Regions from separate parts of the Mesorhizobium sp. M0587 genome, predicted to be linked through region 1. Evidence: riboswitches for the same ligand, from Rfam matches in the RefSeq annotation. Region 1 holds a riboswitch; each other region holds the start of a gene.

What was found. Region 1 has a riboswitch for cobalamin ahead of NKI49_RS13070 (CbtB domain-containing protein). Riboswitches for the same ligand answer to the same signal wherever they lie in the genome.
Region 2: it holds a riboswitch for cobalamin, as region 1 does, so the genes downstream of both, metE (5-methyltetrahydropteroyltriglutamate--homocysteine S-methyltransferase) here and NKI49_RS13070 (CbtB domain-containing protein) in region 1, are expected to answer to the same signal.
Region 3: it holds a riboswitch for cobalamin, as region 1 does, so the genes downstream of both, bluB (5,6-dimethylbenzimidazole synthase) here and NKI49_RS13070 (CbtB domain-containing protein) in region 1, are expected to answer to the same signal.

The regions. Positions count from the first base shown of each region.
Region 1 is NZ_JAMYQP010000011.1:94,693-102,295, reverse strand. It holds gene NKI49_RS13100 (tyrosine phosphatase family protein) at 1-267, opposite strand, end outside; gene cobD (threonine-phosphate decarboxylase CobD) at 264-1,313, opposite strand; gene cbiB (adenosylcobinamide-phosphate synthase CbiB) at 1,312-2,280, shown strand; gene cobO (cob(I)yrinic acid a,c-diamide adenosyltransferase) at 2,614-3,228, opposite strand; gene cobU (bifunctional adenosylcobinamide kinase/adenosylcobinamide-phosphate guanylyltransferase) at 3,230-3,745, opposite strand; gene NKI49_RS13075 (CbtA family protein) at 3,738-4,535, opposite strand; gene NKI49_RS13070 (CbtB domain-containing protein) at 4,551-4,730, opposite strand; cobalamin riboswitch at 4,767-4,965, opposite strand; gene NKI49_RS13065 (MFS transporter) at 5,159-6,358, opposite strand; gene NKI49_RS13060 (heparan-alpha-glucosaminide N-acetyltransferase) at 6,574-7,572, shown strand; gene NKI49_RS13055 (methyltransferase family protein) at 7,569-7,603, shown strand, end outside.
Region 2 is NZ_JAMYQP010000044.1:32,638-40,240, reverse strand. It holds partial or broken gene NKI49_RS28350 (IS6 family transposase) at 1-99, shown strand, start outside; gene NKI49_RS28345 (hypothetical protein) at 201-371, shown strand; cobalamin riboswitch at 1,026-1,226, shown strand; gene metE (5-methyltetrahydropteroyltriglutamate--homocysteine S-methyltransferase) at 1,322-3,667, shown strand; gene NKI49_RS28335 (hypothetical protein) at 4,100-4,453, shown strand; gene NKI49_RS28330 (helix-turn-helix domain-containing protein) at 4,518-4,847, shown strand; gene NKI49_RS28325 (cytochrome-c peroxidase) at 5,124-6,179, opposite strand; gene NKI49_RS28320 (hypothetical protein) at 7,104-7,457, shown strand; gene NKI49_RS28315 (glycosyltransferase family 10 domain-containing protein) at 7,595-7,603, opposite strand, start outside.
Region 3 is NZ_JAMYQP010000009.1:159,739-167,341, reverse strand. It holds gene NKI49_RS11435 (pirin family protein) at 1-676, opposite strand, end outside; gene NKI49_RS11430 (DUF2277 domain-containing protein) at 716-982, opposite strand; gene NKI49_RS11425 (exodeoxyribonuclease VII small subunit) at 1,093-1,344, opposite strand; gene NKI49_RS11420 (histone deacetylase family protein) at 1,348-2,274, opposite strand; cobalamin riboswitch at 2,624-2,802, shown strand; partial or broken gene bluB (5,6-dimethylbenzimidazole synthase) at 2,850-3,518, shown strand; gene NKI49_RS11410 (hypothetical protein) at 3,602-4,585, opposite strand; gene NKI49_RS11405 (TetR/AcrR family transcriptional regulator) at 4,761-5,531, opposite strand; gene NKI49_RS11400 (efflux RND transporter periplasmic adaptor subunit) at 5,612-6,589, shown strand; gene NKI49_RS11395 (ABC transporter permease) at 6,597-7,603, shown strand, end outside.

The DNA of each region.
Region 1 (7,603 bases):
GCCGGCATAGCAATGCACGAGCATCGGCCTTGCCCGATCCCACCGGTGCGCGAAATCGAGCAGATTACGGACATGTTCCTCGCCCGGCATGGTCATTCCGTCCTGCGCCGCCGCTATGTCGTGCATGACCAGATGCAGGTGGTTTTGCCTCGCGATCGAGACCGGCCGGACCACCTCCGTTCCGGCGGCGAGCAGCGACAGCATTCGCTCGGCTCCGGTCCTGGCCACCATTTCCTCGATTTTCGCCAGCGAGCAAACATGGATCATCGTTTCCAACCCCTCGATTGATCCTCGCGCCGCGCCGCCCATTCGGCAAGCGCGGATTCGAGCCGCTGCCATTCCTCCTGACTCCCCGGCAGGCCGGCACGCAGCGCATGCGGCCGGTCGGCGAAATGCCGAAGCAGGATGCCGCGCTCGCCAAGCGCCGAAAACAGACCGGCGGCGTCCGGCAGCTGGAGATAGCGGAACAATGTGGTGCCGCCCGCGACAGGTACGCCGAAGCGACCGAACAGCCTGTCGAGCCGCGCCGATGCATCCGCCAGGGATGCCCGCATCGCGTCTTGCCAGCCGATGTCGGCAAGCGCGCGAATGCCGTATTCCAGCGCCGGTCCGGCAACCGCCCATGGTCCGAATTGAGTCTCCAGCCGTTCGACCGTGGACACATCGGAAAGCGCGAAGCCGAGCCGCAAGCCGGCCAGGCCGAAAAACTTGCCGAACGAGCGCAGCACGACGATGCCGCCCTGGCCGACATCGCCGGCAAGGCTGTGCTGGCGCGGACCGACATCCATGAACGCCTCGTCGACGACCAGCAGCCCGCCCTTGGCGCGCATTGCAGCGGCCAGCGCCAGCAGCTGGTCGCGCTCGATGACGCGCCCATCCGGGTTGTTGGGATTGACGATGACGGCAAGATCGGCTTGCGCCAGCGCCGCGAAGTCGCCGATCTCGGTCACTGCGTGCCCGGCGATCGCTGCTGCCCGCGCATGTTCGGCATAGGTCGGCCCCAGCACGAAGGCCTTGCCGGGCCTTACCAGCGATGCAACGCGCGGCAACAGGATCTGCGTGCCCGGTGCCGCCGCGACGTTGGCTGGCGAAGGCGCGCCATAGGTGCCGGCCGCGATCTCTGTCAGTTCACCCGCCCGCGTGGTTTCCGGCAGCCGCGACAGGGTGGTGGCGGGCAAATCGAAAAGCGGGTAGGAGTGCGGATTGATACCGGTCGAGAGGTCGACGAAAGGCCGCACGGCGTTGGGGAAAAGCGCCCTCGCCCGGCCGAGACTTCCACCATGGTCCACCGCCGCCCCATCAAGAAGCTTCATGTCAGTCCTGATCGCTTTCCTGTCATTGGCCTTTGAATTCGTCCTGGGCTACCCGGACTGGCTGTTCCGCGCCATCGGTCATCCGGTGACGTGGTTCGGCAGGCTGATATCCTTTCTCGACCACCGGCTCAACCGCGCCACTGATTCCGACGCGCTGCGTCGCCAACGGGGTGTCCAGGCGCTGCTGGTCATCGTGCTGGTGCCGGCGGCGATTGGCCTCTGCGTGCAGATCCTGCTCTGGTTCATTCCCCTGGGATTCATCTTTGCCGCTCTTCTTGCAACCTCGCTTCTGTCGCAGAAGAGCCTCCACGAACATGTCGAGGCCGTCGCCGACGCGCTCGAGACCGGTGGCCTCGCCATGGGCCGCGTTGCCGTCTCGCGGATCGTGGGGCGCGATCCCGAAACGCTCGACAGGGCCGGCGTCTGCCGCGCGGCGATCGAGAGCCTTGCCGAGAATTTTTCCGACGGCATCGTCGCCCCCGCTTTCTGGATCGGCGTCGGCGGATTGGCCGGCGGCGCCGCCTACAAGGCCGTCAATACCGCCGATTCGATGATCGGCCACCGCACGCCGCGCCACGTGGCCTTCGGCCGGGCGGCGGCACGCTTCGACGACCTGGTCAACTTGCCGGCGTCGCGGCTGACGGCCCTGCTGATCGTGCTGGCCGCTTTCCTGGTCAAGGGCGCCGATCCCCGCAATGCCTGGAACGCAGTGTTGCGCGACGCCAGGAAACACCGCTCGCCCAATGCCGGCTGGCCCGAAGCCGCGATGGCCGGCGCGCTTGGCCTCGCGCTCGCCGGACCGCGCAGCTACGGCGGCGTGCCGGTCGACGACGTTTTCATGGGCGAAGGCGGCCGGCGCGAAGCCGACAGTGCCGACATAAGACGGGCGCTGAAACTCTATCGGACGGCCGATTATTTGTTGATTGCGCTGTTCGGCGTGGTTTCGGCGATCGCCATTCTGGCATGATCTCACCCCCTCGTGAGTTCTCTCACGAAGGGGAGGAAGGGAGCCGGGCTGCAACAGGTTCGCGCCTTTCCTCTCCCCCGTCGATCGGGGGAGAGGTGGCTCGGCGGAGCCGAGACGGAGTGGGGGTCGACGAGCTCGGCAGTCGCGTTTCTCGCACCCGCCGGGTTGCCCCTGCCTGTCTGCGGACCGCGCGTTCGATAACCGCCTTCCCCCAATCCGTCGCTGCTTCGCAGCGCCACCTTTCCCCCCTCCGGAGGGAAAGGAAATGAGCCCCCTGGGAGCGTTTGGCGACCAGACTTGAATGCTCATCCACAAAAAAGGGGACAACAGCTCTCAAAACTCAATCCCCTGCTGTGCCTTCACGCCCGCCGAGAAATGATGCTTGGTCACGCCCATCTCGGTAACGAGATCGGCGGCCTCGACCAGCGCCGGCTTGGCATTGCGGCCGGTTACGACGACATGCAGGCCTTCACGACGCGCCTTCAGCGCCGCAACCACTCTGTCGAGATCGAGATAATCGTAGCGCAGCGCGATATTCAGCTCATCCAGCACCAGCAGGCTGATCGACGGATCGGCCATCAGCTCGAGCACCTTGCCCCATGCGGCTTCGGCCGCGGCGATGTCGCGCTTCAGGTCCTGCGTCTCCCAGGTGAAACCCTCGCCCATCGCGTGCCAGACGACGCGGTCGCCGAAGGCGGCGAAGGCCTCTTTCTCACCCGTATGCCATTTGCCCTTGATGAACTGGACGACGCCGACGCGCTTGCCATAGCCGAGCATTCTGAGCGCCAGGCCAAAGGCGGCTGTCGTCTTGCCTTTGCCCGGACCGGTATTGACGATGAGCAGACCCTTCTCGATCGTCTTGGCAGCGACCTCGGCGTCCTGCACCGCCTTGCGCTTGGCCATCTTGGCGCGGTGGCGTTCTTCGTCCTTTTCGTCGATATCGGTCATCTCATTTCACCTTGAGCGGCAGCCCCGCCACCATCAGCAGCACCGTATCGGCGACTGCGGCGACCTGCTGGTTGAGCCGGCCGGCGGCATCGCGAAAGCGGCGCGCCAGTGCATTGTCCGGCACAATGCCTTGGCCGACCTCGTTTGAAACCACGAACCAGGGCCCACGCGGCCGCGACAGCACGTCGGTCAGCCGCCGGCATTCCAGCTCGAGATCATGTTCGGCCAGCATATGGTTGGTCAGCCACAGCGTCAGGCAGTCGACCAGCACCGGCTGACTGTCAGGCAAAGCCGCCAGCGCGCCTGCGAGATCGAGCGGCGCGTCGATGGTCGTCCAGCCTTCGCCGCGACGCGAGCGGTGCAGTGCGATGCGTTCGCGCATCTCGTCATCGTAGGCTTGCGCGGTGGCGATATAGGCCCATGGCGAGGGCAGCGCCGTCATGAGCGTTTCGGCATGCGCGCTCTTGCCGGAGCGCGCACCGCCGATGATGAAGGTCAGCTTGCCGCGATCAGGCAAAGCTGTCGCGCAGGCTGGTCGCGGCGCCGGTGAAGCGGCCGCGCACCACGCCGGCGACGGCGCCGAGCACCAGCCAGAATACCAGGTTGGTCACCGTCACCGCCACCACGAACTGGTGGTGCAGCCCCTCCGGGATCGCCGTCTCGTAGCTGTCGGGCTGCGGCGCGCCGACGATATGCGGCGCCACCATCAAGGCCACGGCGAGGATCGCCAGCGGCAGCGACTTGCGGAAGGCGATCAGGCCAAGGCCGGTCGCCGTTGCCGCCACAGTTGCCCACCACCAGATCTGGCGTTGGGTGAGGTCGGCCGCCGGCATGGCCGGCAGTTCCGGCGGCAGGCCAAGGCCCGGCGCCAGCGTGAACACGGCAAAGCCGGCCAGGCCCCAGAACACGCCCTGGCGCCAATTGCCGATGCCGCCGGCGAATTCGGAAACCGCGACCAGGATCAGCGCGAAGCCGATGCCGGTGACGATATTGGCAAGCACGCTGAAGGCGAAACGTTCGAAACCGTCGGCAGGCGCCCAACCTTCGTCTTCCGCGGCCGGAGCAGCAGCTTCCGCAGGCGCGGCCGTGCTCATGGCATTTCCCGCCGGGGCGGCGGAACTTATGGCATTGGTGTCCGTTGCAGCCGGCGCGGCAGGGTCGTGATGATGGCCGCCGCCGGCCTGTTCGTAGACTTCCGCCTTCAGGATCAGCGGCACGGTGGCATAGGCCTGCATGCAGGCGAGAACGACGCCGGCCACGAGCCCTGCGATCGCCGCGATAAACACGACGTTGCGAAACAGGTTCATGATGTCAAATCCCTATCAGTGGCAGGGAAACGCCATCGAATGACGATAATCGTGGGCGGCATTGTGGACCGCATCGATATGCGAGAAGCCGACGAAGCCCATCACGAAAAGGCCGAGGAATCCAGCGAGAGCGAGCTGCATCAAGCGGGACTGCGAGGAAACGGAGGCGCCGAGCGAGACGGAAGCGGTATTCATGTCTTGTCCTTTCGCCCTCCACCCGAGGGCATAGAAGTCAGTTTCCTGTCGCCGGCAGGTCTCCTGGCTCGCGGATCAGCGCCCTTCCCCACCTTCCCGAAGAAAAAATCTTCAGTGGCATATGGAGAGGACTACCGCACACAGTTGCGGGGGCAGCCACGGCGTTGGGCGACAAGTCAGCCCGCACCGCATTCCCTCTTGGCTCCAAAATGGAACCGACGACATCGGCGACTATAGGCAGAATCGCCGCCTCCGGCAAACCAAATTCCGCCGGCAACTATTGCGAATGCGGCGTGCCGGCCAAGGATCGCCAACGGCGCTCAATGCGCCACAAAGCGGGCGTGCTGATGCCCGAAGAATATGAATTGCACCGCTTCCACAACTGGGTGCGCGAGCGCCACGCAGGGCTTTCACCCCAGCCCTGATCCTCACAGCGACTTCGGCAGATACCGCCAGGTCACGAAGCCGCAAACCGCGGCCAGCAGGCCGAGCGTGACGAACACCGAGCCCAGCCCGAAGAACGCCAGCACCACTGAATAGACCAGCGGCGGCGTCAGCTCGGAAAAATCGAGATAGGTGCGGTAGACCGCAGCCATCTGCGACCGCTCGTAGGACCGCACCGAGCGCATGAAGGCGGTCGAGCCCAGCGCGTCGAGCGCGATGGTAAACAACGCGCCGCAGAGCAGGAAAGCGCCGGTGAGCAGCGGTGCGCTCTCGCCGACCGCGCCCGCCGCCAACAACATGGCCGACATCGCGAAATAGGCAAAAGTTATGGTCCGCCGACCGCCGAAGCGCTTGCCCGCTCTGCCCCAGAAGATAGCCATGAACAAGAGCGCGTTACCGGCCGAAACCAGCAGGCCGCCGGCCAGCTTGCCCTCGCCGGTGATGACCATGAACAGCGGCCCATAGACAAAGAACGTCGTCCAGAAGCAGGAACGGCCGAAGGCGATCAGCCAGGCGAGCCTCAATCTGGGTTGCGCGACGAAGCGGCCGATATTGGCGAGCGGATTGACCGGGCGCGTCTTGCCCGGGCGGATCGACGGGTTGTCGCCCAGCCGATAGGTCCAGAACAGCGCCAGCAGGGCCGTCGCGAATACCGCCACCGCGCCATGCGCGGCATAGATGCCGAAGCGTGTGTAAAGAAAAATGCCAAGCGTCGGCCCGCCCGTCCAGGCGAACATCGACCACGCCATGCGCAGCGATTCCGCCTGCATGAAGTCGGTCTTGCGGATGTGGTCCATGATGTAGAGGTTGAGCGTGATCGACAGCGCGCTGGCGCCCATGACGCGGCAAAGCATGCCGGCCAATTGTCCGGCAAGCGTATGGGTAACGAAGAACAGCGAGCCGATGGCGAGCAGGCAGGCGCCGGCGGTATAGACCCAGCGCCGGGCAAAGCGGCGGATCAGCATCGGCATGAACAATGTCACCGACAGCCCAAGCAGCGCCACGACAGTGTAGAGGATCGAGACGATCTGCTCGTTGTGGAGGATTTCGTAGGCCTGGATCGGGATGACGCTCGACACCGTGGCGCGGGCAAAGGATTCGACGGCGTAGAGCGAGGCGAAGGTGCGCGCATCCGCAGCCTTGAGAGCGGGAAGCCAGATCGGATGACGCACATGGGTGGACATTGCTTCCTCAAAGCAGAATCACCGACCAAATCTGGCGTGGCGATTGCCATCCCAATAAGAGGAAACCGACGCGCGGCCGGCAAAAGCGAAGTCGGCCAAAGGCTTCCCGGCGCTGGCCTAAAGCAGCGCCTGACGCGGTGGCGACGCGCCCGGCCTTCTTCTGTCCGGTGCAACCGTGATAATCCTCCAGCGGGGCTGAATCAGATCGCGAGACCATGATTATCCAAACGCCGACCGCACCTGTTCCGGAGCAATCAAAGCGCATCGTCGCTATCGACATCTTGCGCGGCATCGCGCTCCTCGCCATGGCGAGCTATCATTTCACCTGGGACCTGGAGTTCTTCGGCTACACCGATCCCGGTCTCACCGCCTTCGGCTGGTGGAAGCTCTATGCGCGCTGCATCGCCTCGACCTTCCTGTTCCTGGTCGGCGTCAGCCTGTATCTCGCCCATGGCAGAAAGATCCGCTGGAACGGCTTCTGGCGGCGGTTCGCCATGGTCGCCGGAGCCGCTATCGCCATCTCGGTCGTCACCCGCATCGCCACGCCTGACGGCTTCATCTTTTTCGGCATATTGCACGAGATCGCGCTCGCCAGCCTGCTCGGCCTGGCGTTCCTGCGCCTGCCGGTCCTGCTGACGCTTGCCGCTGCCGCGCTGGTCGTCGCGGCGCCCGTCTATCTGCGTTCCGAGGCTTTGGACCACCCCTTCCTGTGGTGGATCGGTCTTTCCACAATCAATCCGCGCTCCAACGACTACGTGCCGCTGTTCCCATGGTTCGGCGCCGTGCTTGCAGGCATCGCGGTGGCGAAGTTCGCCTCCACCTCGGGCCTGCGGGCGCGCCTGGCGGGCCTTGCGCCCGGCCGCTGGGCCAATCCCCTGGTCTTCATCGGCCGGCACAGCCTGGCCTTCTACCTGATCCACCAGCCGCTGCTGATCGGCAGCGTCTGGCTGTTCTCGCAAGTCATGCCGGCCAAGGTCGAAACCCCGCAGGTGAACTTCCTGAAAACCTGCCAGATATCGTGCGAGCAGTCGCGCGACAGCAAGTTCTGTTCGAGCTACTGTGGCTGTATGCTGGATACGCTCGAAGGCGAGGCCACGCTTGATCGGCTCTACAACAACGACCAGACCGCGCAGTGGCGGCAGCATCTCAGCGATCTTGCCAGCACCTGTACGGCGCAGACCGACGACAAGATGACGGAGGGAGGGCCACAATGACCGACAGCCAGCCGAAGCCGGGAGTGATACC
Region 2 (7,603 bases), on a different contig from region 1:
GTGGTGGTCAAACGCTTCCTCCGCAAGGTGCTGACGCGCCATGGCCGGCCGGAGCGCATCGTCATCGACGGCAGCCAGACCTGGCGTTCTGGTGTTATCGAAGTTTGCCGGCGCGGCCGAAGACTTCGGTGAGGACGCCCTGCTGGTAGATCCGAGGCTCCCCGATGAGATAGCTGCAGCGATCTCAAGAGCGGCCCAGCATGCCGCGCGAAGAACGCATCCAACGCTGGCGGGGGATGATGGATAAACTTGAGGCGTATACAATCCACCATTGGTCAGCGGACTTCGTTCGGCAACTGGACAAGAGCCGGATTACCGTGCCTTCGGACCACTTCCACTATCTCGGCTTGGGCTGGATGAGCGAGGCCTAAATGCCTTCCTACCGGACCGAGCCCGAATTGCACACCGCGCTGATGCGTGCACTGGATAAAAACTGGGTCCTGCCGACCATATGATGCAGAATATGGAGCACGCGAGCTTTGCCGCAATTCCGCGTCCCTCGACTGCCTAGCCTTTGAGATGAGATACTTATACTTACCGCCTGAATGACGCTTAAAAAGCTTATCGGGACACAGTCGGGCCTTGCTCTTTGGACCGGCCCCGGCCAGTGTGGTCTCTTGCCGCCGAGCGCAGTTACCACCGATTGCCTAGTCACCAGGGTCGTGGTCACGACCTGGCGTGCCATTTCCCCCCGCACCATGGTTTGGCGTTCACTTCGAGACAACCGCTTCTGCCATGCACGCATCACTTTCGGCCCACGATTGCATCGTTAAACATCGCCACCAATGCCACCTTCTGCATTCGACGACGTTGTCACTCCCATCCATCTTGTCCGAAATCCTTCATGGATGAACGGTGAGGAATGTCGCAGCCTGACAGGAAACCATTATGAACAATGGTGGCGGGGGTGCCAGCGTCGGCAATGGGCGGACTGAATATTTCAGAATGAAGACAAGGTGTAAAAGAGCGAATACATAACGACATAAACATTTCGTTATGCGATATTGACAAAGTGCGGGCCGCTGTGATTGTCTGCGGGTTGTGGTTCTCCGCACGGCGCTGCCGGAGCGGAGCTAAGAGGGAAGCCGGTGCGATGCCGGCGCTGCCCCCGCAACTGTTAGCGGCGAGCCAACCCCACTCACGTCACTGAGGCGAATACCCTCGGGAAGACGGGTAGAGGCTATGACCCCGCGAGCCAGGAGACCTGCCACGGCGAATTACGTCCACGGGCGGGGTGTCTCGGTGGCCGCTGCAACCCGGCGTTGGTGCCGGCCTGCTAGCGCCTTCCTTGTCACCGACGCCCCAACCATCGGGGTATGACATGACTGTCTCTCAGCAAATTCCTGTAGCAACGCTCGGCGTGCCGCGCATCGGTCGTCGGCGAGAACTGAAATTCGCGCTTGAAAGTTACTGGTCCGGAAAATCTTCCGCCGCCGCCCTTCTCAGGACGGCGAAGGCGCTCCGTGCCGCTAGCTGGGAGGAGCAGCACGATCGCGGCGTGTCGAAAATCCCGTCGAACGACTTCTCGCTATACGACCATGTGCTCGACACCGCAGCCATGGTCGGCGCCGTTCCATCCCGTTACGGCTGGAATAGCGGCGAGGTCCCACTTGACATCTACTTCGCAATGGCGCGCGGCAACCAGGGTCAGACGGAGGGTTGTGGACACGCTGGTCACCAGCAGGCGGCTCATGGGCCTGATGTAACCGCGATGGAAATGACCAAGTGGTTTGACACCAACTATCACTACATTGTGCCGGAACTCGACGATGATCAGACGTTCGCCCTCTCGTCAACGAAACCGGTCGATTACTTCCTCGAGGCTAAAGCTCTCGGCATTCACACACGCCCAGTCATCCTTGGACCCATCACCTTCCTCAAGCTGGCGAAATCGCCTGCCGAAGGGTTCGGTCCCATCGCGCTCCTATCGCGGCTGCTGCCCGTCTACGAGCAACTTCTGCAGAGGCTGAAGCTGTCGGGAGCCGACTGGGTGCAGATCGATGAGCCAGCGCTTGTCCTCGATCTGAACCCGAACGAACGAGCTGCGTTCGAATTCGCCTATGGACAGCTGTCGAAAGCCGCGCCCGAGCTGAAGATCATGCTGGCTACGTATTTCGGGCCGCTGGGAAACAATCTCGAAACCGCGGTTTCTCTGCCCCTGGCTGGGCTGCATATTGATCTCGTGCGCGCTCCCGAGCAGCTGGAAACGGTGGGTCGGCTCGCTCCGAAGGATCTGGTGCTCTCGCTTGGCTTGATCGATGGCCGCAACGTCTGGCGTGCGAACCTGCCCGCCATTCTCGACCGCATCAAATCGATCGTCGCCGGCTGGCCCTTGGACCGCGTCGAGATCGCGCCTTCTTGCTCGATGCTGCATGTGCCGATCGACCTGCGCATTGAGACGGAACTCGACGCGGACATCAGCTCGTGGCTCGCCTTCGCGGCCCAGAAGACCGACGAATTGGTGTTGCTGGCCCGGGCCCTGTCCCAAGGCAGAGATGCGATGGCTGGCGCGTTGAAAGCGTCTGCCGAGGCTGCCGCCACGCGCGTGACATCCACGAGGATCCATGACCCGCTTGTTCAGGGGCGGATCGCCAGCATTGACGATAGCATGAAGCGACGAGAGAGCGCCTTTGCCGAGCGCTCCAGAGTCCAAGCCGGCTCACTCGGGCTGCCGCCGTTCCCGACGACGACCATCGGGTCCTTCCCGCAGACGCCGCAGGTACGCAAGGCGCGGGCCGCTCATGCGAAGGGCCAGCTGAGCTATGTCGACTACGAGACGTTCCTGAAGAAGGAGATCGAGGCTGCAATTCGCTGGCAGGAAGAGATCGGGCTGGACGTGCTGGTGCACGGTGAGTTCGAGCGAAACGACATGGTACAGCATTTCGGCGAGCAGTTGTCCGGCTTCGCGCTCACCCAGCATGCCTGGGTACAAAGCTATGGGTCGCGCTACGTGCGTCCCCCCATCATTTTCGGCGACGTATCGAGGCGCAATCCGATGACAGTGCGCTGGTGGCAATTCGCCCAGTCGCTTACGGAAAAGCCTGTTAAGGGAATGCTCACAGGCCCAGTGACCATTCTCAACTGGTCTTTTGTTCGCGACGACGTACCCCGCTCCGAACCCTGCCGCCAGATCGCGCTCGCCATCCGCGACGAAGTGACGGATCTCGAAAGGTCCGGCGCAAGGATAATCCAGATCGATGAGGCCGCGTTTCGCGAAGGATTGCCACTGCGCCAGTCTGACTGGAAAGTCTATCTCGACTGGGCTGTCGAATGCTTCCGGATCGCTTCAACGGGTGTAAATGACGCGACTCAAATCCATACCCACATGTGCTATTCGGAGTTCAACGAGATCATCGACGCGATCGCTGAAATGGATGCGGATGTCATTTCGATTGAGACCTCGCGCTCGAAAATGGAGCTGCTGGACGCCTTCACGAGCTCCAAATATCCGAACGAAATCGGTCCCGGAGTCTATGACATTCACTCACCACGCCTCCCGGGAGTCCGTGAGATTTCGGATCTCGTCATGCTTGCCCGCGAGCGACTGTCGGATGCCCAACTGTGGGTAAACCCGGACTGTGGCCTCAAAACACGTAAATGGGAGGAGGTCCGCCCTGCCCTCATGAACATGGTCGCTGCAGCACGTGCGCTCCGGGAGAAAGCGTAGGCCTGATGCTTCTCCTTCCTCACCATGACGTGAGTTGCCGGCTGCCGCATGTCGGCCGTAAATGTGCCAATACGCGATCACATCCTTTGAAATAAGTCACTCGAGCGAGAATGAGCACTTCCCTTCGGCACGTAATCGCGCAGGAAATATCAATTTGGACGATACGCTTTAATATCGGCTCCTTCGGAACATACAGGCCGCGCCGCTCGGAAAATCGTACATGCGTCTTTCTTAAACTAGACCGCCTGTCGCGTTCGCTCAGGTGGCGACCTGCGCGTCTGTCCGCTTCCCCAGTCGATTAGCGCAGACTACGGGTCGAGGTGGCAGGATTCGGATGTTGCCAGCGTCCCGCCAATTCGGAAAATCGGTAAGGCCTTGACCCTCGCCAGCGCCCGACTTAGCTTCTATAAGCAACTTGCGTAGGGATCTGGTGTGCAGCCCGATGACATCGAACTCATCCTGGACGCGGATATTTCGGAGGACCCATGCCTCCTCTTTGACGTGGTCACGCCCGATGGCGTGCTTCAGCTCTTGGGCAACGTGGAGATGGGCAGTAATCATCCTGTCGTCCGTGACCTGCATATTGGGGGCGATGCCGAGGTCCAGTGGGGATGGTCCAAATTACGCAAGCTCGGTCGAGTGATCGCGGAGAAGCTTAATGTCGACTACATCGAAATTCATGGAGCGGTTCGGACAACGGGTGCGAACCCGGGACGTCGTCCTGGTGTCGTCAGGCTCTCCCGTCCGACTGAGCCTCAGTTTTCTTCACGGCGCGAATACTCCTGAGGCCGCCCGGATTCTCGTCAAGAGACAGTTGCCACTGAGGACGGCCCACGCGATACTCACGGAGATGGTCGATCACGGCAAGGCGTTCGTGACGGTTCCTTGCGTCGACGACCTATTGGCACTGAAGAATGAACTGTCGTCCGCAGGCGTGATCGCGAAGGTTCATGCGCCGCGGCCGATAAGTGTTCGCGAAGTCCGGGATCGCACGAAGCTCTCTCAGGAGGCATTCTCGGTGAGGTATGGCCTCGATCTGGCAACGCTTCGAAACTGGGAGCAAGGTCGCTCGAAACCGGATGTAGCGGCGAATACTCTCCTTTGGACCATCGCCCGGAATCCGGAAGCAGTCGAAGAATCGCTGGACATGGAGGACGGAGTGGCTCCCCCATCGCCCTAAGGGGCGCCGGTCACTCCGGCGCGCGGCTATTCGGCCGCCAGCGCGATGGCTGGCCGCCGCGCGGTATCGACAGCGCGCGAGCGTCATGCGTCAGACACCTTCCTTGGCATGTCGCACGCCAGATCCCACACATGATTCCATCGCAACGAGCTGGTGACGGAAGCAGTGTCTGCACTTTGGAAACGAGCCATTTGCTTCTCATGGACGTCGCGATCGTCTCGTCCCAGTAAAAGTCGCAATCATTGTCAATTGCGATGTTTCTCGATCAGCTGGGCTTTATTTTCCTAAGATCTGCATTATAGGCCGGGGTGTTGTCGCCGTTTCGGCGGGTAAGATGGGATAGGCGACCTCGGGTGCCTTTCCGGTCAGCGAGTTGAGGAAGGCAACAAGCAGGTCGACTTCTTCGTCCGCCAGTACCACGCCAAGCTGGGTGGTTCCCATGATGGCAACGGCCTGTTTCAGATCCCAAACCTTGCCCGAATGAAAGTATGGCGCGGTGAGTGCAACGTTGCGCAGGGGCGCCACGCGGAAAACATAGGAATCGTCGGCTGCATTGGTGACCGCAAATCGGCCCTTGTCTTTTTCCGGCAGGACCTCGGCGCTGGGCTGTTCCACGAGGCCGAATGGGAAATAGGCTTGCCCACCAACGTTGATGCCGGCATGGCAGGACGAGCAGCCTTTGTTCATGAAAAGCGCCAGGCCCTGTTTCTGTTCGGGAGTCATGGCAACCTCATCACCATTCAGGAAGCTGTCGAACGGGGCCGGTGTGACCAGTGTCGCCTCGAAGGCTTCGATCGCCTTGGCGAAGTTGTCGAAGGTGACCCGATCCGCTTCAGCCGGAAAAGCTGCATCGAACCACTCGACATATTGCGGCATGGACTTGAGCGTGGCGATGACTTGGTCCGGTGTATTGGCCATTTCGATCCCGGCTTGGACCGGTCCCTTCGCCTGAGCCTTCAGGTCTTCGGCACGACCATCCCAGAACTGAGCGATGTTGAAGACAGCATTCAGTACAGTCGGCGCGTTGCGCTGTCCTTTCTGCCAACCATGGCCGATCGAGGTTTCGTGATTGTCGTCGCCGCCGGTGGCCAGGTTGTGGCACGAGTTGCACGACAAGACGCCTGACGCAGAGACGCGTGGATCGAAGAACAGTGCCTTGCCGAGAGCGATCTTTTCCGGGGTGATCGGGTTGTTGGCGACTGCCGGCGTGGTGGATGGCAAAGCCCTGAAGGTCGCCAATGCCGCATCTCTGAGGGCTGTGGGGATCGAATCCGCAGCAAAGGCGGTGGCTGCCAGCAAGGGGACAGCCATCATACTGAATAGGATTTTCATAAATGGTCTTCCTGCGTCGTGCACGCAGCCACTATGCGATCTGCGGCTCATGAACGCCCTGAGCTAGATCAGCTGAGGGAGAGGACCGGGGTCTGACACCTGTTTTCGCGGCTGAGCTGGGACCCTCTTGGAAGTGATCGCTCTTCTCGATTGGACTTCAGGGAGGAGGAGTATCCCTGCTCGGCGCCGTTTGTATGCATCAAAGCACGCCCTGGGGGCGGCTTCGTAGATTCGGTCACTGCGATCTTCCCGCCATCGTTGAGAAAGTCGATAGCATCCGCAAGAATGGCAATCTCTTGCACGATGTGCGCTGCACGCCTTGCGAAAAGTGAGCTTCTGAAACCTCAGGGTTCATTCGTTCCTCCTGACCGGCTGATTGCGTGAATCGACCTTATCGACACCCGCCGACTGCACATTGTGATGTCACCAGCGATGGCGGTTTCAATACCTAAGCAGCGACGGTCTATGCGACAGTATGGATGTCCTATCGGAATAGCCGGTCCGCCTTGTCGATTGTCACACCGGCATATAGCTCCGCTTCTACGAACATCCCATCACGCGCCTGGGACTGTGGATCGAGGTGTGAGGCAGTTACAGCCGGTGGACCTGCTCAAGCGCCGCGCCGGCACAAGGGCTAGATTGATCTTCCCTCACCTTGTCGTCATCATTTGACGGACGCGGGGCATTGGCCCATAAGCGAGCCACCGCAAACTGTGCGGTTGCCAATGCGTAATGATGTGAATTGGAATGATCTTCGGTTTGCGAAACACGCACGTCCGACGCAGCTTGCGTTGACAGAGGCGGTTTTACGCGCAATAGCACTTCCGCCGGCCTATTTTTGTGGAGTTCAATTGTGGTTCGGCCAAGGCCGCTGGGCGCCGGACCGGCCCCGTGTAAACCTCATCAAAGAGAGAGAGACCCTGCATGGAAGAATTCTTACCGCGCATCGCCACTGGTGCCGGCATCGGCCCGGCTCTCGCAGAGAAGGGGGTTGGGTTAATGCTGGGTTTCCTGCAAAGCCACGCGGCCGACGGTCCCGTTGCGCGCATGATCGAGGCCATTCCGGGAGCTTCGGAATTAGTAGCGAAGTATCATGGCGACGACCCACAGGGTGGCGGCCTTATGGGGCTCGGCCAGCAATTGATGAGTGAGGGTCTCAGCATGGCAAAGATCGCCGGCCTCGCCAACGAGACGATCGCCTGCGCCAAGGAACATGCCGGCGACGAACTCGTGGACGAGGTCCTCAATTCCGTTCCTGGCCTTCCCCAGTTCGTCTGATCAGCGGCAGCCGGGGGCGCATGACCTCGTGCGCCCGTGCCGGCCCGTCTGCGCAGCAGGCATTCTCCGCCGAGCGTTCCGTACCGATCTCGCCAGACCACCGACCGCCGGGCACGCGAAGCGAGCGTTGGAGTACTTTATTCGTC
Region 3 (7,603 bases), on a different contig from region 1:
CGCCTGAAATCGATACCTCGCCTTCCAGCGTGTAGATGGCGCGCTCCTCGGCATCGGGCGGGATCTTCACGCTGGCGCCCGGCGCCAGGCGCAGGTCCGCATAAAGCGTGTCGGAGGCTGTCGTGACCGGAGACTGCAATCCCTGGAAGTCGCCGATGACGACGCGCCCGCTGACGCCCTCGGCATCGATCCCGGGAAGGCGCAAGGCGGCAGTGTTCTCGAACACCGGCGCCACCTCTTCCTTGTCGTCCGGCAGCGCCAGCCATGTCTGTAGACCGGAGACCGACATCGGCGCACCGCGCAGTTCTTCCGGCGTGCGCTCGGAATGGACGATGCCGCGGCCGGCGGTCATCAGGTTCACGTCGCCGGGCTGGATGACCATCTCGGTGCCGAGCGAATCGCGATGCCGGATCTTGCCGTCGAACAGGTAAGTCACCGTCGACAGGCCGATATGCGGATGCGGGCGGACATCGAGCGCCTGGCCGGCGCGCAGGATCGCCGGCCCCATGCGGTCGAAAAAGATGAAAGGCCCGACCAGCCGCCTCTTGGCGGTCGGCAGGGCGCGGCGCACCTCAAAGCCGCCAATATCCTTGGCGTTCGGGATGACCATCAGCTCGATCTGGTCGCTGGCAAAGGCGTCGCCTACTTCGGGATCCTTCCCGGGAAAGAAGCTCATGAACTCTCCTTGTCAGCGACCAATGGCTGCTTGGCCGGATCAGGCAAACCGGGTCGCCGCCTTGGCCCGCAGCTTGGCCGCCACTTCTTCGCGATTGCGGGGATGCTGATGGGTTTCGAGCGAATCCAGCAGCTCGCGCGCCGACGCGGCAATGGCCTCGACGGCGTGGTCGAACGCGTGCTGGTTCTGCTTCGAGGGCCGCGTCGTTCCGCTCAGCTTACGGACAAACTGAAGTGCCGCATCGCGGACTTCGTCATTGGTTGCCGGCGGATCAAAATTGAACAGGGTCTTGATGTTTCTGCACATCGCTTCCTAATCTCCTCTTGCCGTGGAGCCGTTTCAATCGAGACGAGCTTTATCCCTAATCATCATGGTGTCCAAAAGTCGGTGAGACGAGACCGCCGTTGGGGGACGCCTCAATCCGCATCCAGCGGTTCGGTGCCGACAGGCTTGCCGTCGCGCGACAGCCTTATCTTCTCGACCTTGTCCTCGGCGGACTTCAGCAGCCGGTCGCAATGCACCTTCAGCGCTTCGCCGCGCTCATAGATCCGGATCGACTGGTCGAGCGGCACGTCGCCGCGCTCGAGGTCATCGACGATCTTCTCCAGCGCCTCGAGTGCCTGTTCGAAGCTCATAGCCTTGACGTCTTCGTTGGTCGCATCAGCCATCATTCATCCTTTCATCAGTCGCCCGACATGGGCGGCGACCGAAAATGCCAATCCCTGCAGATCGTAGCCGCCCTCGAGCAGGCTGACGAGGCGGTTGCCGCTGTGGCGCGCGGCGCGCTGCATCAGCTGGCCGGTCGCCCAGTCGAAATCGTCCTCGGTCAGATTGATCTCGGCCAGCGGATCGCGATGGTGCGCGTCGAAACCGGCCGAAATGATGATCAGCTCGGGCGCGAAATTGTCGAGCGCCGGCAGGACGCGCGACAGGAAGGCATCGCGAAAGACCTCGCTGCCGGTCTGCGGCGCCAACGGGGCGTTGACGATATTGCCGGCGCCGGTCTCGGTCTTCGCGCCGGTGCCGGGATAGAGCGGCATCTGGTGCGTCGAACAATAGAGCACCGACGGATCGTCCCAGAAAATGTCCTGCGTGCCGTTGCCGTGGTGCACGTCCCAGTCGACGATGGCGACGCGCTCGATGCCATGCTTCTTCTGCGCATAGCGCGCCGCAATCGCAGCGGTATTGAACAGGCAGAACCCCATCGCGGTGGTTTTCTCGGCATGGTGGCCAGGCGGGCGGGCGGCGACGAAAACATTGTCGGCTCGGCCTGAAAAGACGTCGTCGACGGCGGCGTTGGCGGCGCCGATCGCGGTTATCGCCGCCTGCCAGCTCTTCGGGCTGGCGGTGGTGTCGGCATCGATGCGAGCTATGCCTTCGTCGGGAATGGCGGCGCGCACGCGCGCGACGAAGTCGGCGGGATGCGCGTAGAGGATGGTGGCCTCATCGCCTTGAGGCGCCTTGACGCGGTCGAGCGCGGCGAAGGCTTCGTCATCGAGCACCCGTTCTATGGCGCGCAAACGATCGGGCCGCTCGGGGTGGCCGGGTGGCGTGATGTGCTCGAGAAAGATCGGATGGGTGTAGAGACGGGTGGCCATGTTTTCTATCTAGTGCCCTGACGGCGCAATGGCCATGCGTTGCGGCTTGATGGCTGGGGAAATCGCACCTGCGTCCATTCTTGTCGCTAGGCAACGAATCCGGGTTAGCGGTTCCTTCGGAGCGTTCGTCGGCGCGCTGGTTTGAGAAGCAGCAGACGAGAAACCCGCCTGTGCGGTGGGTCATTCGAGCAAATCAGCACCATGGATGAATATCTATCATAGCGGCGGTCACGGTGTCAAGGAAAAAATTCCTACCGTGAACAGCTGCCGGCGCACAAAAAGCTGCCAAGCTGAGTTCGGAGCCTGTTCGTGTCGCCGAGGGGATTGGCGGTGCCGGCGCTTCGTCGTAAGGTCTCGGCCACTGCCTGGTGCCCGCGCAAGCGGGAGAATCGGGAACACGGTTGAACTCCGTGGCGTGCCCAACGCTGTAAGAGGGACCGCGCCGGTAAATGCCACTGTCGATGACGGGAAGGCACCGGACGCGGGTTGATCCCGAGCCAGAAGACCGGCCTGGCAGGCATCGTCATCCGCATGGTCAGGCGGCTGGCATCATAGCAATCGCAAGGGGACAAGCGATGCCGGACACCATGACCGCTCCTATGGGCGACGGATTTGACCAGATGGCGCGCGACGCGGTCTATCGCGCCATGTTCACGCGGCGCGACGTGCGCAGCCATTTCCTGCCCACAGCGCTCGACGACGAATTGCTGGCGCGGCTGCTGCTTGCCGCGCACCACGCGCCGTCGGTCGGCTTCATGCAGCCATGGAATTTCATCGTCATTCGCGATGCCGCACGACGGGCGGAGGTGCGCGACCTGTTCCTGGCCGCGCGCGAACAGGAATTGCCCGCCATCGCGGCAGAGCGGCAGGCGCTCTATCGCAAGCTCAAGCTGGAAGGCATCTGCGAAAGCGCGCTCAACATCTGCATCACCTGCGACCGCGAGCGCTCGAAGAACTCGCCGCTTGGGCGCTGGCACAATCCGGAGATGGATCTCTACAGCACGGTGTGCGCGGTCCAGAATTTCTGGCTGGCGGCGCGCGCCGAAGGCGTCGGCGTCGGCTGGGTCAGCATCATCGAGGCACAGGCGCTGAAAGACCTGCTATCGATTCCCGAGCATGTGACGCCGGTCGCTTACCTCTGTGTCGGCCGCGTTTCGGAGTTCGCCTCAAAACCGGACCTTGAGATGCATGGCTGGCGACGGCGGCTGCCGCTGCCCGAACTGATCATGAGCGAGATTTTTGGCGGCCCAGGCGAGGCGCCGCTCAAATCCACCGTGGCGCGCTTCAACGCGGTTGGCCCCGCACCTGCGACCGCCAGCCCCGCGGATCAGGATGTCGCGCCGGCCGTGCCCCAGCGCGAGCCGCCGAAGGAGGCCAGCGCCTTGTCCCTGAGTTCCCTGAACTTCGACGACGCCTCGGCCAGCCGGTCGTCCCAGGCGGGGTCGGGCACCTGGCCCTCGATGGTCTTGAAATAGACCTGCATCAGGCAGGCGATGGCGAAGGGTTCGATGAAGGCCGCCTTGAAAGCCCAGGCGAAAACGATGGCGAGCACGAAAGCCCAGCCGGCGAGTTGGCCGGGCATCAGGAAAAGAATGGCGCCGGCCGGCGCCAGCATCAGCAGGAAAATCACGAAGGAGACGCCCCACATGATGACTGCCAGCCAGACGGCGTTCTTGACCATGGTCTTGCCGTTCTGGGCGTAGAGCACGACCCCTTGCCTGGCAGTCTCGAACGGCGAGGACGAATTGAGGCGGATGTTGTAGCCGAGGATGATCTCGTCGACATAGGTCAGCGACAGGCGGATCACCGTGTTGAGGAAAGAGACCAAGCCGCTCAGGCCCGGAATAGGAAGGAAGGCGGCAACGCCGCCTAGCAAGCCGGTGATGGCGCGGATGGCACCCTTGACCAGCTGGTCGATGACGAAAAGGATGTTGGCCTCGGCGAAACGCTCTGTGACGACTTGCCTGGCATAGGCGATCTGGTTCTGACCATCGGGGACATCCCGGCCGTCGATCAGATGTACCATGACGGCGATATGGCCGGCCTTGACGACATAGAGGATGTATTCGCGGATCCAGTAAACGGCGATCGAGACGACGCCGAAGCCGACCACGCCGCCCCATAAGGCAAAGGACAGCGGCCCGTCGGGATCGGTGGAGATATGGCCGAGACCGTAGCCGACGGAGGCACCCGTTCCCGTCGCCATGATGTAGGCCAGCGTGATGCCGAAATAGACGATCATGCGAAAGACGATGAATGGCCATGTCCGCATCATGATGGACACCGACCTGCCGATATCGAAATCCCACATGCCCCGAATCTCCCGCCGAGAGACTGCTGGGGAGCATGCGCCCAACCCGGCGATTGTCAATCGCTGGAGGTGACGCCACGCGCAACTGCCGCGATTGATCAGTGCAATTCCAGGAAAACTGCGAAACGGTTTCCCGTCCGGAAGCGGAACCTCGATCTTTGGTAAAGCAGGATGGCTAGCCCGCCTGCAGGAAAGCGCGGGCAAATCCCGGCTCCACGGCTTTGATCGTTCCGTCGGGCAGCTTGAGCAGGCGATCGATCGCGACGCCGTATAGCCTCAGGCGTTCGTCGAGCAGGCGTGCGGCCTCCTCGATGTTTCCTTGGTCGGCCTGGCGCAGCGCGCTATGCATCACGTCGCGAAAGATCAGCCTGATCTGCAGCAGCATGTCGGCGAACGCCAGGGGGTCGGGTACGTCGAAAGCGCCCTCCTCGCTGCCCTTCGCCAGCAGATCAGCGATCAACGGCAGGGCAAGCTGCCTGGCGGCCAGGTCGACCCGGTGGAAGAGCACGACGTTCTCGGGCCGAAACAGGACCGCAAAGGTCGTCCTGAGTTGCGGCGCGAGTTCGACGTTCAGCCGCTGGGAACCTGCGAAAAGCGCGTTGAGCCGGCCGACCGCGTCGAGCGATGGATTGTCGAGCATGGGTTGCAGCTCGGCGAGGCTGTCTCGGGCAAGCCGCGCCGCGAGCGCTTCCAGCAGTGCCTCCTTGGAGGCGAAGTAATGGTAGAAGGCTCCCTTCGACAGGCCGGCCGCGCGGATGATGTCGTTTACCGTCGTGTCGTCATAACCGCGCTCGAAGAACAAGCGCTGTGCGCAGTCGAGAAGCTCGGCGGTGCGTATTTCGGGCGCTTTTCTGGCTCTGGTCAATAAGGTTCCCCCACCGGCGGCTTTCCTGAAAACGTGATCGACGGACCGGAACGCAGCAGCCGACAAGACGTTTTCCGGCACTATAGACCGACGGTCGGTCTGACGCCACAAGTCCCGCCAAAAAGGAGCATTGCATGCGGTTGAGGCGCTGGATTGCGGGTATGATCATCGTTGCGGCGGCGGCAGGCGGTGCCGCAGCCTGGTATTTTCTCAGACCGACACCTGTCTCGGTGGTGACCGCCAAGCGCGGCAACGCCGCCGAGATCGTCTATGCCAGCGGCGCAGTCGAGCCGAAGATCTGGGCCAAGGTGGCGCCGGTGGTGCGCGAGAGGATCGTCGAGCAATGCGACTGCGAAGGATCGCGAGTCGGGCGCGGCTATGTGCTCGCCAAGCTTGACGACAGCGAGGCGAAGGCCGCGCTCGGCGAACTTGAGGCGCGGCGGGCTCTAGCCGAACAGGAGTTCCAACGCCAAACCGTGCTCGCGCAGAAGAATGCCGCGAGCCAGCAGGCGCTCGATCGTGCACGCAGCGAACTATCGCAGACCGAGGCGCTGCTTGCCGCGCAGAAGGCACGGCTTGAGACTTACATATTGCGGGCGCCGGCCCCCGGCGTCGTGTTGAGGCAGGACGGCGAGGTGGGCGAGATTGCCGAACTCGGCACCGTGCTATTCTGGGTCGGCGAGCCGCGTCCGCTACGTGTGGTCGCGGAGGTCAACGAGGAAGACATCGCGCGCGTCGAGGTCGGCCAGCGAGTGCTCCTCAGGGCCGATGCGTTCCTCGGACAAAACCTCCAGGCGATGGTCGACAGCATCACGCCCAAGGGCGACCCGGTGGCGAAAACCTATCGCGTCTACCTGCGCCTGCCGGACGACACGCCGCTGAGGATCGGCATGTCGACCGACGTCAACATCGTCACCCGCGAAGCGAAGAACGCGCTGCTGATCCCCTCGGCTGCGGTCCAGGGGAACTATGTATTCGTGGTCGAAGGCGACCGGGCGCGGCGGCGCGAGATCCGCGCCGGCATCCGCGGCGTGGACGGTGTCGAGGTGTGGTCCGGCATCGGCGAGCAGGACCGGGTCGTGTCGCCCTACCCCGCGGAGCTCGCCGACGGCGCCCGTGTGGCGGCCCAAGGATCATGAGGTGAAGATGCCCCTGATCCTAGACATCGCAATCACGCACATCGCCGGCCGCGGCCGGCAGACGCTCGTCGCGGTGATCGGCGTGGCGGTCGGCGTCGGCTTTTCGGTCGCCATGGCAGCGCTCATGCAGGGCGGCCAGGATGACTTCGTGCGCCAACTCGTCGACACCATGCCCCATGTCGACATCACCGACGAGCAACGCACTGCCCGACGCCAGCCGGCCGAGGATATGTTCGACGCTGTCGCGATCTCGGGGCTGAGGCCGCGCGACGACCGCCGCGGCATCATCAACCCGACCGAGGCGACCGCCTGGCTGGAAAGCTGGATTCCCGGACGCTTCGCCCCGAGCCTCAAGACACAAGGCGTGATCCGCTATTCGAGCCGCGAAGTGGGCGCGACAATCTTCGGCGTCGAACCGGAGCGCGAGCCCGGCGTGTCGCCAATCGTGGAGGATTTCGTCCAGGGCAGCTTCGCCGCGCTCGCGGCCGGCGGCAACAACGTGCTCGTCGGCGACACCATGGCGAACCGGCTCGGCGCCGGGCTCGGCGACACGATCACGGCGGTTTCCTCGGAAGGCCAGGCGCGCAATTTCAAGATCGCCGGGCTGTTCCACACCGGCACGACCCAGCGCGACGAGAGCGAGGCCTACATTCTTCTGAAGAATGCGCAGATCCTGTCCGTGCGGCCGAACGCCATCAACGAAATCCGCATCAAGCTCGACGACCCGAACCGCGCGCCTGCGGTGGCGCGGCGGGCCGAAGCCGAGCTCGGTTACAAGGCCGTGGCGTGGCAGGAGGCCAATGAATCCATCCTCGAAGCCTTCGTCATCCGCAACGTCATCATGTACACCGTGGTCGGCGCGATCATGCTGGTGGCCGGCTTCGGTATCTTCAACATCATCTCCACCATCACCCACGAGAAGGCGCGCGACATCGCCATCATGAAGTCGCTCGGTTTCCCCGAGGCCGACATGCGCCGGCTGTTCCTGCTCGAAGGGGTGGCGATCGGCGCAAG